DNA from 2 places in the Pseudomonas sp. KH_040 genome. Region 2 is predicted to be linked to the other one. Evidence: riboswitches for the same ligand, from Rfam matches in the RefSeq annotation. Region 2 holds a riboswitch; the other holds the start of a gene.
The links. A riboswitch is a leader RNA that binds a small molecule or an ion and turns the genes downstream of it on or off. The one in region 2 is predicted to bind cobalamin.
Positions count from the first base shown of each region.

Region 1: linked by a shared signal. The riboswitch ahead of AC3IUF_RS13080 (CbtB domain-containing protein) and the one ahead of AC3IUF_RS17040 (TonB-dependent receptor plug domain-containing protein) in region 2 are both predicted to bind cobalamin.

Region 1 is NZ_CM174487.1:2,900,458-2,907,725, reverse strand. Features, by position in the region: gene cobN (cobaltochelatase subunit CobN) at 1-2,406, opposite strand, end outside; gene cobW (cobalamin biosynthesis protein CobW) at 2,410-3,483, opposite strand; cobalamin riboswitch at 3,583-3,794, opposite strand; cobalamin riboswitch at 4,831-5,052, shown strand; gene AC3IUF_RS13080 (CbtB domain-containing protein) at 5,177-5,374, shown strand; gene AC3IUF_RS13075 (CbtA family protein) at 5,386-6,087, shown strand; gene AC3IUF_RS13070 (cobalamin biosynthesis protein) at 6,084-6,497, shown strand; gene cobM (precorrin-4 C(11)-methyltransferase) at 6,577-7,268, shown strand, end outside.
Region 2 is NZ_CM174487.1:3,827,735-3,835,002, forward strand. Features, by position in the region: gene AC3IUF_RS17035 (autotransporter outer membrane beta-barrel domain-containing protein) at 1-1,298, opposite strand, end outside; cobalamin riboswitch at 1,465-1,670, shown strand; gene AC3IUF_RS17040 (TonB-dependent receptor plug domain-containing protein) at 1,763-3,700, shown strand; gene AC3IUF_RS17045 ((2Fe-2S) ferredoxin domain-containing protein) at 3,700-4,059, shown strand; gene AC3IUF_RS17050 (ABC transporter substrate-binding protein) at 4,056-4,976, shown strand; gene AC3IUF_RS17055 (PLD nuclease N-terminal domain-containing protein) at 5,027-5,230, shown strand; gene AC3IUF_RS17060 (NAD(P)/FAD-dependent oxidoreductase) at 5,413-6,501, shown strand; gene AC3IUF_RS17065 (isochorismate lyase) at 6,547-6,867, shown strand; gene AC3IUF_RS17070 (aminotransferase-like domain-containing protein) at 6,924-7,268, shown strand, end outside.

The DNA of each region.
Region 1 (7,268 bases), 930 kb from region 2:
GCGAGCAGGCTCGCTCCCACAAGGGATTTGCAGGGACTCGGAGATCAACGCGGTGGCAAACAGTTCGAGGCGTTCGCGGGTGTCGCCGGCGCTGCGCCAGACTTCCTCGCTTTGCGATTGCAGCTCTGCCGGGCGCGGGCCGGTCCATGGATCGGCTAGCGCGCAATCGAGCGGATCGAAACCGAGTTCAAAGGCTTTGGCCAACGCGCGCAGCAGGCTCGATTGCGCGCCCTTGCCGTCTCCGCGTGGAATGCGCAGCAGCGCCAGCAACGTATCAATGCGCAATCGCCCGCTCGGTGACTCGCCGAAAATGTGCAAGCCATCGCGAATCTGCGATTCCTTCAGATCACACAAATACGTATCCAGACGCGGCAGCCAGATCGCCGCATCGGCGTCACTGTCCAGCCCGGCATCAAGTTGCAGTTCTCGATCGATCTGCGTCTCGCGCACCAATTGCAGAATGTCGCGCTGCAACTCGCGAGCGCGGCGCGGATCGAGCAGTTGTGCTTCGTAATATTCGTCAGCCAACAGTTCCAGATTGCGCAATGGGCCGTAGGTTTCGGCGCGGGTCAGCGGCGGCATCAGGTGATCGATGATGACCGCTTGCGTGCGTCGTTTCGCTTGGGCGCCCTCGCCCGGGTCGTTGACGATAAACGGATAAATGTTCGGCAGCGGCCCGAGCAATGCGTCCGGCCAGCAATTCTCCGAAAGCCCGACGCCTTTGCCCGGCAGCCACTCAAGGTTGCCGTGCTTGCCGACGTGAATCACGCCGTGGGCACCGTAGGTGTTGCGCAGCCAGAAATAGAACGCCAGATAGCCGTGCGGCGGCACCAGATCCGGGTCGTGATAGACCGCACTCGGATCGACCTGATAACCGCGCGCCGGTTGAATGCCGACGAAGGTCAGGCCGAAACGAATGCCGGCGATCATCATGCGACCGTCGCGGCACATCGGATCGTTTTGCGGCGCACCCCAGCGCTCGATAACGGCGGTGCGATTGGCCTCGGGCAGCGCGTTGAACATCGCTAAATAAGCGTCCATCGCCAGGCTTTGCTGGCACGGACGCAGGTCAATCGTGTCGAGATCGTTGCTGACGCCACCGAGCAATTGCTGGATCAACTCGGTGCCGCTGCTCGGCAATTCTGCGGTGATCGGATAACCTTCAGCCTGCAACGCGCGAAGGATATTCAGCGCCGCTGCCGGCGTGTCGAGGCCAACACCGTTGCCGATGCGCCCATCACGGGTCGGGTAGTTGGCGAGGATCAACGCGATGCGTTTTTCGCCATTCGGCACCCGCGCCAGATCGATCCAGCGCCGCGCCAATTCGGCGACAAAATCCATGCGCTCAGGCTGCGCGCGATAGCAGACCACGTCGGACTGGCTGCGCTCACTGCGCCAGGCCAGATCCTTGAAACTGATCGGCCGGCTGATGATGCGTCCGTCGAGTTCCGGCAAGGCAATGTGCATGGCCAGATCGCGCGGGCCGAGGCCCTGCTCGCTGGCGCGCCAACCGGGCTCGTTGTCCTGCGCGCAGATCGCCTGAATCACCGGGATGTTGCGGCGAAACGGCCGCAGATGCGGCGCTTCGGGGCTGGACTGAGCGAATCCGGTGGTGTTGAGAATCACCCCCGCCTCGACGTCATCCAGCCAATCCTCGACCACCGCCAGGCAGCCGGGCTCTTTCAGACTGGCCACCGCGATCGGCAGCGGATTCAGCCCCGCTGCCTGCAAGCGCTGGCAGAAAACATCGATAAAAGCAGTGTTCGCCGCCTGCAGATGCGAACGATAAAACAGCACCGCCGCCACCGGGTTTTCCGGCAGCCATTCGGCTTGCCAGTCACTCAGTGCGGCGGAGGTTTTATTGGGGTGGTAAATCGCCGTGCGCGGCAGGGTCTGCGGCTCTTCCCAAGGGTAATCGCGGCCGAGCCAACGGCTGGCCAGACAGCGGAAGAAGTCCAGCGCATTGCCCAGGCCGCCCTGACGCAAGAACTGCCAGAGCCGGTCGCGATCCTCGGCGCTGACGGTGCTCAAGTCGCTGAGCTCCGGGTCGGGCCGGTCATCGCCCGGCACCAGAATCACCTGCACACCGCGCTCGGACAGCTCGATCAAACGCTCAACGCCATACCGCCAATAGGCGATGCCGCCGTGCAGCGAAATCAAAATCACCTTGGCGTGGCGCAGCACTTCGTCGACGTACAGATCGACCGAAGCGTGATTCTGCACCTGCATCGGATTGGCCAGACGCAGGCTCGGATAATCCTCGGGCAACTGCTGCGCGGCCTCGGCGAGCAGCGCCAGGCTGGAGTCGCCGCTGCACAGGATCACCAGCTCGGCGGGGGTTTGTCCAAGGTCGGCAATGTTGTCATCCGAGACGAAACCGCCGGGCTGGGTCCTGAGCAGGTGCATGGTTTAAACGCTGAGCGCGGCGCGCAGTTGCGCTTCGAGTTGCGCCGCGTCGAGTTCCTGACCGATCAACACCAGACGGGTAACGCGTGCTTCATCGGCGCCCCACTGACGGTCGAAATGCTTGTCGAAACGCGTGCCCACGCCCTGGATCAGCAGGCGCATTGGCTTGTTCGGAATGGCGGCGAAACCTTTGACCCGGAGGATGCCGTGCTTGACCACCAATTGCGTCAGGGCGTCGAGCAGCAGGCTTTCATCGGCTTGCGGCAGTTCGATGGAGATCGAATCGAAGGCGTCGTGATCGTGGTCATCGTGGTCGTCATCGCCTTCACCGTGGTGGTGATCATGATGGCTGTGACGGCTGTCGATGTGTTCTTCGGAACCGGCGCCGAGGCCGATCAGCACGTCCAGTGGCAGACGACCGTTGCTGGCTTCGATGATCTTCACCGCTGGCGGCAGCTCTTCGGCGACTTCAGCGCGAACGCGAGCGAGATCTTCCGCGCTGGTCTGGTCGGCCTTGTTGAGGATGACGAGGTCGGCGCTGGCCAGTTGGTCGGCGAACAGTTCGTGCAGCGGCGATTCGTGATCGAGGTTCGGATCGAGTTTGCGCTGGGCATCGACCTGATCCGGGAACGCGGCGAAAGTGCCGGCAGCGACGGCCGGGCTGTCGACCACAGTGATCACCGCGTCAACGGTGCAGGCGCTGCGGATTTCCGGCCACTGGAAGGCTTGCACCAGCGGTTTTGGCAGGGCCAGGCCCGAGGTTTCGATAAGGATGTGGTCGAGATCGCCGCGACGGGCAACCAGTTCGCGCATCACCGGGAAGAATTCTTCCTGAACGGTGCAGCACAGGCAGCCGTTGGCCAGCTCGTAAACGCGGCCGGTGGCTTCTTCTTCGGTGCAACCGATGGTGCATTGCTTGAGGATTTCACCGTCAATGCCCAACTCGCCAAACTCGTTGACGATCACCGCGATACGACGGCCCTGAGCGTTGTCGAGCATGTGCCGCAGCAGCGTGGTTTTGCCCGAACCGAGGAAGCCGGTGACGATGGTGACGGGGAGTTTGGCCAGTGTTTTCATCGGTATGCCCTTTGGCAAGCGGCGGGCATACGGGACGAGAACCGGCAACGCGCGTGCGTGCCCGGAGAGTTCGCCACCGGATCACCCCGCCCGGTTGAATTGAGAATCTGTGACGAGGCAGGTCTCCTGGCTGACGGCGTTCAGGCGCTGGGCCTGGCGTTTGCTGCGCCTTCCCGCGGGCTCATCAGTTGAGCTGGCAGTGGCGTGGCAGCGAACATCACCGTTCACAGTTGCGGGGGCAGCCGCGGCATTGACCGCGTTCCCTTCTTAGCTTCGGCAACGGCCGAAGAACCTCGAAGGCGCAAGGCTACGCATCGTCTAAGGGTGGGTCAATGGGCGTTGAGATTTGGTTTTGGGGGCATATCCGTTGCTGCGGGTGCTGCCGCTGGCGGTTTCGCTCTTACAGCGAGTCCCTTTTTCAAACGCCAAAAAGGAACCAAAAGGCTTTGCCCCGGCGTACGGCACTTCGCTGAGGCTCAGTGTTCCCTCGCTACGGTGTCCATCCGGGGGCATCGCCTACGGTTTGCTTCGCTGCACCTCCTCTCGATGTGTTCGACTTCGTCGAACGGCGCTGCGCGCCTAACCCCCGGATGAACACCTTCGCTCGGCCTGCCGAAGGGGCAAAAGATCAAAAGCCAAAGCCAAAGCCAAAGCCAAAGCCAAAGCCAAAGCCAGATCAAGAGCCCCTCACCCTAGCCCTCTCCCGGAGGGAGAGGGGACTGACCGAGTGGTTTGGTAGGGTTACGCCGACGTGAGATATCGCGTTGAACTCAAGCTTTGAAAAGCACATAAATCGGCTTCCTCTACCTCGGGAGATTGGACTGATCGAGGCGTTTGGGGGAGGTACGCCGACGTGCGATACCGCGTTGAACTCAGATTTTGAAAGGCCCAAAAATCGGCTCCCTCTCCCTCGGGAGAGGGCTGGGGTGAGGGGCGAATCCACCACAAATCCAAAGCCGAACACGCTGTGCTCCTCACCACTCAATAGGCCGAGTGTCAGCTCGCCTGCTCTTGATCTTGATCCACGGGCGACGTCGGAAGGCTGAGTGGAGGGATTGATCCGGGCGTGGGAGCGCAGCGACCGTTTGGCGCAGCCAAACACAGCGGGAGTAGGTGCAGCGAAGCAAACCGGAGACGCTGCGCCCGGATCGATCCCGGAGCGAAGGAACCCCGAGCCCCAGCGAGCGGGCCGCACGTAGGAGCAAGCCTTTTTGGTTACTTTTTTCTGGGCCGGCACTCCGGGCGTCTGGAAAAAGTGACCCGCCGTAAGGGCGGAACCCTAATCAGCAACACCCGCAGCAACGGATATACACCCAAAAATTGACCAAAACCCCACCCCCATGCTCTCCTACACAACTTGTTACGGGTGCCCTTCACAGGGTGAAACGGGAAACCGGTGAATCATGTGCTTTACTCAAGCCCATGTCAGTCCGGTGCTGCCCCCGCAACGGTAAGCGAGCGAAGCGTCAAAACCACTGTGTCAGCAAGGCATGGGAAGGTGACGCTTGCAGGTCGGCCTGACGCCAACCCCTCGTGAGCCCGGAGACCGGCCCGCAACACACAGCCCGCATTTTGTGCGTCGCTGAACATAACAAACCCGCGGTGGGCGGGCGCTGTTCGAACCTCTGCGAGCCCGACCCGCAGGGGTTTTCATGCGCTCGATTCACCCACTGACACTCCAGAGGGAAGCGCCATGTCGATCATCAGCAGCACCGGCAGCAACACGGACAAAATCGTCAGCACCACCACCCTGAGCCAACGCCTGAGCGCTGCGATCTTCGCGTCGATCCTCGGCGCCAGCCTGGTCTACTTCGCCGGTTTCTCGCACATCGAGGCGGTGCACAACGCCGCTCACGATACCCGTCACAGCGCCGCGTTCCCGTGCCACTGAGACCTGCCGACATGATCAAGCGTATTGCGCAAACCGCAGGTTTCACCGGCCTGCTGGCCGCCCTGCTCCTCACTCTGCTGCAAAGCTTCTGGGTTTCACCGCTGATTATTCAGGCTGAAACCTACGAGAAAGCCGAGCCGGTGGCTGTTCATGAACACGCCGAAGGCGCCACGGCCGGCCACACCCACGATGCCGAAGCCTGGGAGCCGGAAGACGGCTGGCAGCGCGTGGTATCGACCACAGGCGGCAATCTGGTGGTGGCTGTCGGTTTCGCCCTGATGCTCGCGGGCCTCTACACCCTGCGCGCGCCGACCAAAACCTCGCAAGGCCTGCTCTGGGGTCTGGCCGGTTACGCGACCTTCGTCCTCGCGCCAACCCTGGGCCTGCCGCCCGAGTTGCCGGGCACCGCTGCCGCTGATCTGGCCTCACGACAAATGTGGTGGATCGGCACGGCCGCTTCGACCGCTGTCGGCCTGTCGCTGATCGTGTTCAGCCGTCACTGGCTGATGAAGATCCTTGGTGTGGCCATCCTCGCCGTGCCGCACGTGATCGGCGCGCCGCAGCCGCAAGTGCATTCGATGCTCGCGCCGGAAGCACTGGAAGCCCAGTTCAAAATCGCTTCGCAGCTAACCAACGTAGTGTTCTGGCTGGCCTTGGGCCTGATCAGCGCCTGGTTGTTCCGCCGCAAAAGCGATGGTCAATACCACGCATGACCGATGACAGCGCAGTGCCGACCTTCGTGATCGGCCTGGGCTGCCAGCGCGGCTGCCCGGCCAGCACGCTGCGCGCATTGCTTGACCAAGCCTTACAGGCACACCGAATCGAGCTGCAAGCGGTCAAAGCGTTGGCCAGCATCGACTTGAAGCGCGACGAGCCAGGGCTGCAAGAACTTGCCGCGCAACTGGCCCTGCCCTTGCTGTACTTCAGCAGCGAGGAATTGGCCACTTATCAGCAACGACTCAGTCACCATTCGCAAATCGCCTTCGAACGCACCGGTTGCTACGGCGTCGCCGAAAGTGCGGCACTGGCCCTCGCCGAACAGTTGATTCAGGCACCGGCAAAACTGCTGATTTCCCGGCAGAAATACGCCCAGGCCACGTTGGCATTGGCCGGCGCGGCGTAAAATCCCGATAATCCCCGCCATTGATCATGAGCAATCTTCATCTGAAGCGTTGTTGCACCTCTTTTCCAAGGATTTAACGATGACTGTCTACTTCATCGGCGCCGGCCCCGGCGACCCGGAATTGATCACCGTCAAAGGCCAGCGGCTGATCCGCAGTTGCCCGGTGATTATCTATGCAGGTTCGTTGGTGCCGGCAGCGGTGCTCGACGGCCATCAAGCCGAGACGGTGGTCAACAGCGCTGAGCTGCACCTCGAACAGATCATCGGACTGATCAAAACCGCGCATGCCAACGGCCAGGATGTGGCGCGGGTGCATTCCGGCGATCCGAGTCTGTATGGCGCGATTGGTGAGCAGATTCGTTATCTGCGTGAGCTGGATATTCCGTTTGAGATCATTCCCGGGGTGACCGCGACCGCTGCGTGTGCGGCGTTGCTTGGCGCGGAACTGACACTGCCGGACGTGTCGCAGAGCGTGATTCTGACCCGCTACGCCGATAAAACCGCCATGCCGGCCGGTGAGGAATTGGGCAGCCTGGCGCAGCACGGCGCAACCATGGCGATTCATCTGGGGGTCAACCATCTGGAGAAGATTCTGGCGGAGCTGTTGCCTCATTACGGCGCAGACTGCCCGATTGCGGTGATCCACCGGGCGACGTGGCCGGATCAGGATTGGGTGGTGGGGACGCTGGCGGATATTGCCGGGAAGGTTGAGGCCAAAGGGTTTCGGCGTACGGCGTTGATTCTGGTGGGACGCGTGTTGGGCAGTGAGGT
Region 2 (7,268 bases):
TTGCCGCCGGTCGAATCGACCCGTATACCGCCCGCGCCAAACCCGCTGGCGAACAGATCGCCCGAGTAATCAATCAGCACATTGTTGTTTTCGGCACTGACAATGATCGCGTAGGCCCGGGTGGTGTTGATGTCGCCGAGTACTTTGATATTGCCGCTACCCGTGATCGCGACATCACCGGTACCGCGCTTGATCACGTAGATCGCCCGCGAACCGGCGGCATTGGCCGTGCTGCCGACGTTAATGGCAGCATTGTTCTCGATGCTGATCGAACCGCTGCCGCCGACATTGTCATTGGCATAGATACCGTGGGCGCCGCCACCCGTGGTGGTGATGGCGCCGTCGTTGACGATGGCGATGCTGCCAACGCTGGAAAACGAACGAATGCCGAAACCGTTGAGGCCGCTGGTACTCAGGTTGCCGCTGTTGGTCAGGCGGGTATTGCCTGTGCCGCCCTCGGTGAACAAGCCAAAGGCGTTCATGCCGATGCTTTGCACATTCGCCGCGTTGATCAGTGTGGTGTTGCCATTGACTGCGCGGGTATGCACGCCGGCGTGGTTACCAATGCCGGCAGTCGGCAAAGTGTCGTCAATGATCGGAAGACCGGCCGAGAGTGCATCATCGTTGTTGACCAGAATATTCACGCCACTGCCGACGTTGACGTTGGTCTCGCCACTGCCCGTGGCTTTGGTCCAGACGCCGTTGCCGCCAAGCAACGTGATCTGGCCATTGCCCTGATGATTCAGGTTGATCGCCCCGCCGCCGCTGGCGTTGATGTCGATGCCATCGTGTTCATTGCCGACCACGGTATTGAGGATGTTCAGCGTGGTGCCGGCACTCACCGAAAACGTCGACGAGCCAGCGCTGGCATTGGTGATCGCCAGCGCGTCCAGGCCACTGCCGCCGACATTCACCGTGTTGGTCCCGCCATTGACGCTGAGGCTGGCGTTGCCGGTGGTGCCGATGACATTGGCAAACACTGCGTTGGCGGCCGTTGGGGGTGTGCTGTTTACCGTAGTGCCAGTGAGTGTCAGCGTGGTGTTGGCATTGTTGCCACGACTGTTCAACGAGGAACCCGCCGTAGTGGTAATGGTAGTGCCCGACTGCGTGCTGATCGACGCATCGACGCCGGCCGCCGGCAAACAGGTTTGCGAGACGTTGTAGGCACCCGCCGCCAGAGGCCCGCACGCAGCTTGAGCGTCTGCGAGCATCAGGGTGTTGGCCATGGCGACCAGTAAAGCGCTGCGAATGAAATGCGGGGCGTGCCCACCGTGAGGATGGCCGCTGGCACCGTGCATGAGAACCTCCCTGTTCAGCGTACGTGGCGAATCCCTCACGCCTGTCGACGCCGCGCGATATTGCGTTGTGATTACCGCTATAGACCTTAGTAGTTATTTCCAAAGTTGGTAATTCGCGGGTCGAGTACCTGTATCGGCAAGTTGACGAACGGTCATTCGAATGTTCAGATGCCGCCCAGTTTCAGGTGTCCCATGCCGCCGTGCATGGGGTGAAACGGGAAACCGGTACGTTCTTTTCGAACAAGTCCGGTGCTGCCCCCGCAACGGTATGCGCGTGATGCTTTCGATACACCACTGTGGTTAGACGGCCATGGGAAGGTGAAAGCCTCGATACGCGCGAGCCCGGAGACCGGCCTGAATTGCTGTTTGGCAAAATCCTGCGGTGGGCGGGCATGGGCCGGTATTGGCTGTGCGCGATGCCTTCTCTTGCATGCTCTTCTGCGAAGATCCTTTTCGAGAAGACAATGATTCGACCTTTCTACACTTCTGCTCCAACCCTGTTTCTTGGTTGCCTGTTCAGCCCGCTGCTACTGGCCGACGACACACCACTGGAACTCAATCAGCAAATCGTTTCCGCACCGTCGGTGGAGTCGACCACGGTCGCCGACATGGCGAAGTTCGGCAGCAAGGTCGAGATCGTCAGCCGCGAACAGATCGAGCGCGCCGGCCCCAGTGCCGATGTCAGCCGCGTCATGCAGATGTTCATTCCCGGCCTGTACGTGGCGCCGAAAAATGGCCCGTTCGACTACGGCACCTATTCGCTGCTGGGCGGGCGCAACGATGACACGCTGATCCTGCTCGACGGCGTGCGCCTGAACAATCGCCTGTACGGCGGCCTCTATCTAGACACTTTGCCAGCCAACGCCATCGAACGCATCGAAGTACTCAAAGGGGGCCAGAGCCTGTTGTTCGGCACCCAAGCCGTATCCGGCGTGATCAACATCGTCACCCGCAGCCCGCAATCGCGCAAAGCCGCCGGCGAAGTGAATCTGGGCGTGGACAGCTTTGGCGGCACCACCGAAGACGCTCGCGTCGAGAACATCTTCAATAACGGTTTCGGCGATCTCGGTTTGCTGGCGTATGTCAGCCACAACGTTTCCGACGGCTATCAACCGTATCGCAACCGCGACCTGAAAAACGTCAGCGAGAAGAACCGCGCCTACGAAGTCACCACCTTCGGCGGCAAGGCGATTCAGTCATTTGGCGATGATGCGCGGCTGGAACTGTTCTACCAATACGCCGACGCCAATCTCGACTTCGCCCGCCCTGTGGACAACCACAAAACCACCAACGACCGCGTGCAGCAAATCGCTACGGCGACCTTCGAGCAAACCCTCAACGAACGCCTGAGCTACTTCGTCAAAGGCCATATCAACGATTGGGACACGCGCTACACCCGGGTCAACAACGTCAATGGCGGCGGCACCAAGGTCATTAATCACAACGACTATTGGGGCTTCACCGACTGGGGTGTGCAGGCCGAAGGCAAGGCTGAATTGCCCGGCGGCCATGTGCTGGTGTTCGGCAGCGACAACCAGTGGTTCAAGGGCCAGGACGACGTGCTGATCATCGACAACGACAAGGCCGAAGCCCATGCGTTCTACACGCAACTGCGCCCGCAGATCGACGCCCTGCCCGACTGGCATCCGAGCATCGGCGTGCGTCACGAGGCCATGAGCGGTGGCGACAGCGCCACGGTCGGCATGCTCACTTCGCTGTATGACCTCAACGACAACTGGTCGGTGCGCGGTCAATACGGCAGCGCCTACAAACTGCCGAACGCCGAGCAACTGTTCGTCAACGAGCCGGGCGACGAGATCGGTAACCGCAACCTGAAACCGGAAAAAAGCCGCAATACGGAGCTGGGGGTCGACTACAAGGGCCTGCTGCTGGATCGCGAATTCAGCGCCAGCGTGACCCTGTTCAAACGCAAGATCGACGACCTGATCACCCTCAATGACATTCAGTGGGTCAACGGTGAAGGCACGATCCAGATGCGCGGTTTCGAGGCGGACGCGAAACTGGCGCTCAACGATCAGTGGAGCCTGCAAGCGGACATGACCCGCAACCTCACCGAGTCGCGTACCGGTGTGACGATCAACGACATCCCAAGCTTCTTCGCCCGCTCGCGGGTGGGTTATGAATCGGAAAATCGCCTGTGGGGTGTTGGCGGTGCGATCCGTTACATCCGCGATATCAAAAGCTCGAAGCAAGTCGAATACGGCAATTATTCGGTGGTCGACGCCGACGCTTATCGCTACCTCGACAACGCCCACCAACACCGGGTGAGTCTGCTGGTGGAAAACCTCTTCGACCGCGACTACGTCACCAGCCGTTCGAGCAACGTCGACAACCTCGGCCGGCCGTTCACCTCCGAAGTACGCTACACGTACCGCTTCTGATGAGTGAAATCAAAACCGTCGACGGCGTCGATACGCACCCGGACTGGTCGCATGTGCCCGAGCATGCGCGCCATGTGTTCCTCTGCACCGGCCCGCGCTGCACCCAGCGCGGTGCCTTGCAGTTATGGAAAACCCTGCGCCGGCATTTGCTGGCGCACGATCATATCGAGACGCCGGGCGGTGTCTTGCTGACACGCACGCACTGCCAGTTTCCGTGCAATCTGGGGCCGATTGTGACGGTGTACCCGGAACGTTGCTGGTATGGCGTGCACAGCCATGAAGAGGTGCAGCGGCTGGTCGAGGGGCATTTGGTGGGCGGTGAAGTGGTCGCGGATTTGCTGGTCAAGGCGCAGGGATGAAATCGATCCTGTTAGCGCTTGGCGCCCTGCTCTGTTCAATGCCGGCACTCGCCGACAGCTTCAGTAATTGCGGCGAGGACTGGAACGCCGCTGCGCCTTCGCGCGTCGTCGCGCTCAATCAGCATGCAGCGGATCTCGTCCTGGCGCTGGGTGCCGGGCCAGCGCTGGTTGGCGTGGCGTATCTGGATGACACCGATGCCGGTCAGCGGCCAGCCACGTATTTCGGTGTGCCGGTGATCGCGCGGCAATACCCGGCCAGCGAAGTGCTTTACGCACAGAAACCGGACCTGGTGATTGGCGGGTTCGCCACGGCATTCGGCGACGGTGTGACTTCACGCTCGGGTCTGGCGCGCAATGGCGTCGGTTCTTATCTATTGGAGTCGGCCTGCAACGGGCATTCGCTGGATTACTTCGCGCATGTGCGCAATGACTTGCTGACCTTGGGCAGGCTGCTGCACAAACAGCCACAGGCGCGGCAATTGAGTGCGGCCATGGACGCCGACCTCGCCAGTGCCCGAGCCCTGGCCGGTGCGGGTAAATCGCTGTCGGTGTTCTATCTCGACAGCGAAGTCAAAGGCCTCGACAGCGAAGGTCGGCGGGGGTTTGTCACCCCGTTATTGGCCGCTGCCGGGGCACGCAATGTCTTTGCCGACATCAACCTCTATCGAGTCACCGTCAACAGCGAAACCCTGCTGGCCAGCGACCCGGACGTGATTCTGCTGGCCGACGCCGAATGGTCACCCGCCCGTCGCAAACGCTATCTGTTGACCCACGACCCGGTGTTGTCGCGACTGCGCGCGGTGCGCGAAAACCGGATCATCGAAATCCCTTTCACCCACCTGCTGCCGACTTTCAACAGCGGCCGCGTAGCCTTGCAACTGGCGCGGCAGCTCAACGCACTGAAGAAAAATAAATGAACCCGCCGCCCCCCACGCCACCTAACGAACAGACCATCAGGAGGTAGCCAATGCAAATCGAAACCGTGTGGATCGTACTGGCGGCAGTTCTTCTGCTGATTGAACTCTGGGCCATCAATCGGGTGCGCAAGAGCGAGGGGAAAGCGAGCAATAAAGGTGTGTGGATCGTGCTGATCGTGTTTGTGCCGTTGTTCGGGTTGATTGCCTGGGCGTTAGCGGGGCCAAAACACGTCAGTCAGCATTCGGCGTCGTAATCTGACCCTTGATCCATAGCGACTGAGCATCCGTCACGGACTGACATTCCAAATGCCCGCCGGAGATATGCCTGCTTAAGCCGTTGCCAGCGGACGAGCCCGGCTTTGGCCGGGCTTTTTTCTGGTTGCTCGCCGCGTCTCCCTGCTGCAGGATCAGCCGATCGACAACAGGGAGTGTTGAAATGGATCATAAAGCACGTGGGCGAATTGTGGTGGTCGGTGCGGGCATCGTCGGTGCCGCCCTTGCGTATCACCTGTCTGGCAAAGGAGCGCACGTCACGCTGATCGAGGCTGACGAGATCGCGAGCGGCGTCACGGCAAACTCTTTCGCCTGGATCAATGCCTCGCACGCCGGCGCTGATCCGATTGCGCAGTTGCGCGGTATGGCCATAGAAGCATACCGACGACTCGAAACCGAGCTGCCGGATTTGCAGATTCGCTGGACCGGGGCTTTGTCGTACAACGAATCAGCAGAGTATCCGGCGTCGGCGACATTGTTATCGTCTGCCGAGGTGCTTGCTCGCGAGCCCAACCTGAAAAATCCCCCACCCTGCGCGTTGTATCGCGCGGAAGAAGGCGCACTCGACGCCGTGCAAACCACCCACGCCCTGATTGCCGGCGCCCGGGCGCTGGGCGCGCAATTGCTAACGCAAACCCGCGTGACCGGTTTCACAACCTGCAACGCCGATGTCACCGGCGTTGAAACCACAACGGGCGCGATCGATGCCGACCTTGTCGTGCTTGCTGCGGGGACCGGCACCCAACAGTTAACGCAGATGCTCAACGTCTCCCTGCCCATCGACGCCTCCCCCGCCATTTTCATCCGCTACAAGACCCAACCGGGCCTCGTCAAAGGCATCATCTCCAGCCCCGAAATGGAAATTCGGCAAAGTGCCGACGGCACGTTGCTGGCCGCTGAAGATTATCTGGGCGAGGCGCCGGGCAACTCGCCGACAAACCTTGCCTGGCGAACCGCCGAAACCATACAAAATGAACTTCACGGAGTGGTTTCCATCGAGCCGCAACCCGTCGTCGTCGGGTTCCGGCCCATGCCCGCTGACGGCATCCCCGTTGTCGGTTACCTGCCCGGTGTCGGCGGAGTTTACGTTTGCGCGATGCATCCCGGAGTGACGCTGGCGGCAATCGTCGGGCGCCTCGCCAGTGAAGAGCTGCTGGATCGCCAGTCATCTGCGGCCCTTGCACCGTGCCGCCCAGAGCGTTTTTTTCAGAACTCCGGCAAAGTGACAAAAAACGCTGCGCTTACCCGCTGAAAACCCGCCGCACGATCAACAACAATTCGAGAGGCACAGACGCACATGGACGTCATCAACACGTTACAACCCGCCGACTGTGCGGACATGCAAGATATTCGAAGTGAAATCGACCGACTCGATCAAGCGGTGATCAAACTGCTGGGCAAGCGCTTTCAGTACGTACTCGCTGCCTCGAAGTTCAAGACCTCGGCGGCCTCAGTGCGGGCACAGGAGCGTTTTCAGGCGATGTTGGCAACCCGTCGCGACTGGGCCGAAAACGAAGGTTTGAATGCAGATGCCATTGAGAAAATGTACAGCGACCTGGTCAATCACTTCATTGCTGAAGAAATGAAGCACTGGGCGGCGGCGCAGACGGACAGTTGACTGCTTTAGCGCAGTCTTCCGTTTGCTCCCTAAGCTGACAATCAAGGAGAACAGCATTGACGCCCCACAAGGACACCGCGTTCGCCTATCAGGAGGTCTACCACTACCTCGTCGGATTGATCGAGGCCGCCAGTGGCATGGGTGAGCAAAAATTGCCGTCACTGCGACAACTGGCATTGCGCCTCGGCGTTTCAGTATCGACGACCAAATACGCCTACGCACTGCTCGAGGACGAAGGCAGAATCCACGCCAAAGCCAGGTTCGGCTATTTCACCCGGTCAATATCGTCGGCACCTGTGACGGCCAACTCTGGCAATCTTCTGGATCACGTCTTCGCCAGCGCCCGTCAGCCCGGCATGCTGGCCCTGAGCAGCGATGCGCCGGCGATGCTGCTGTCGCTG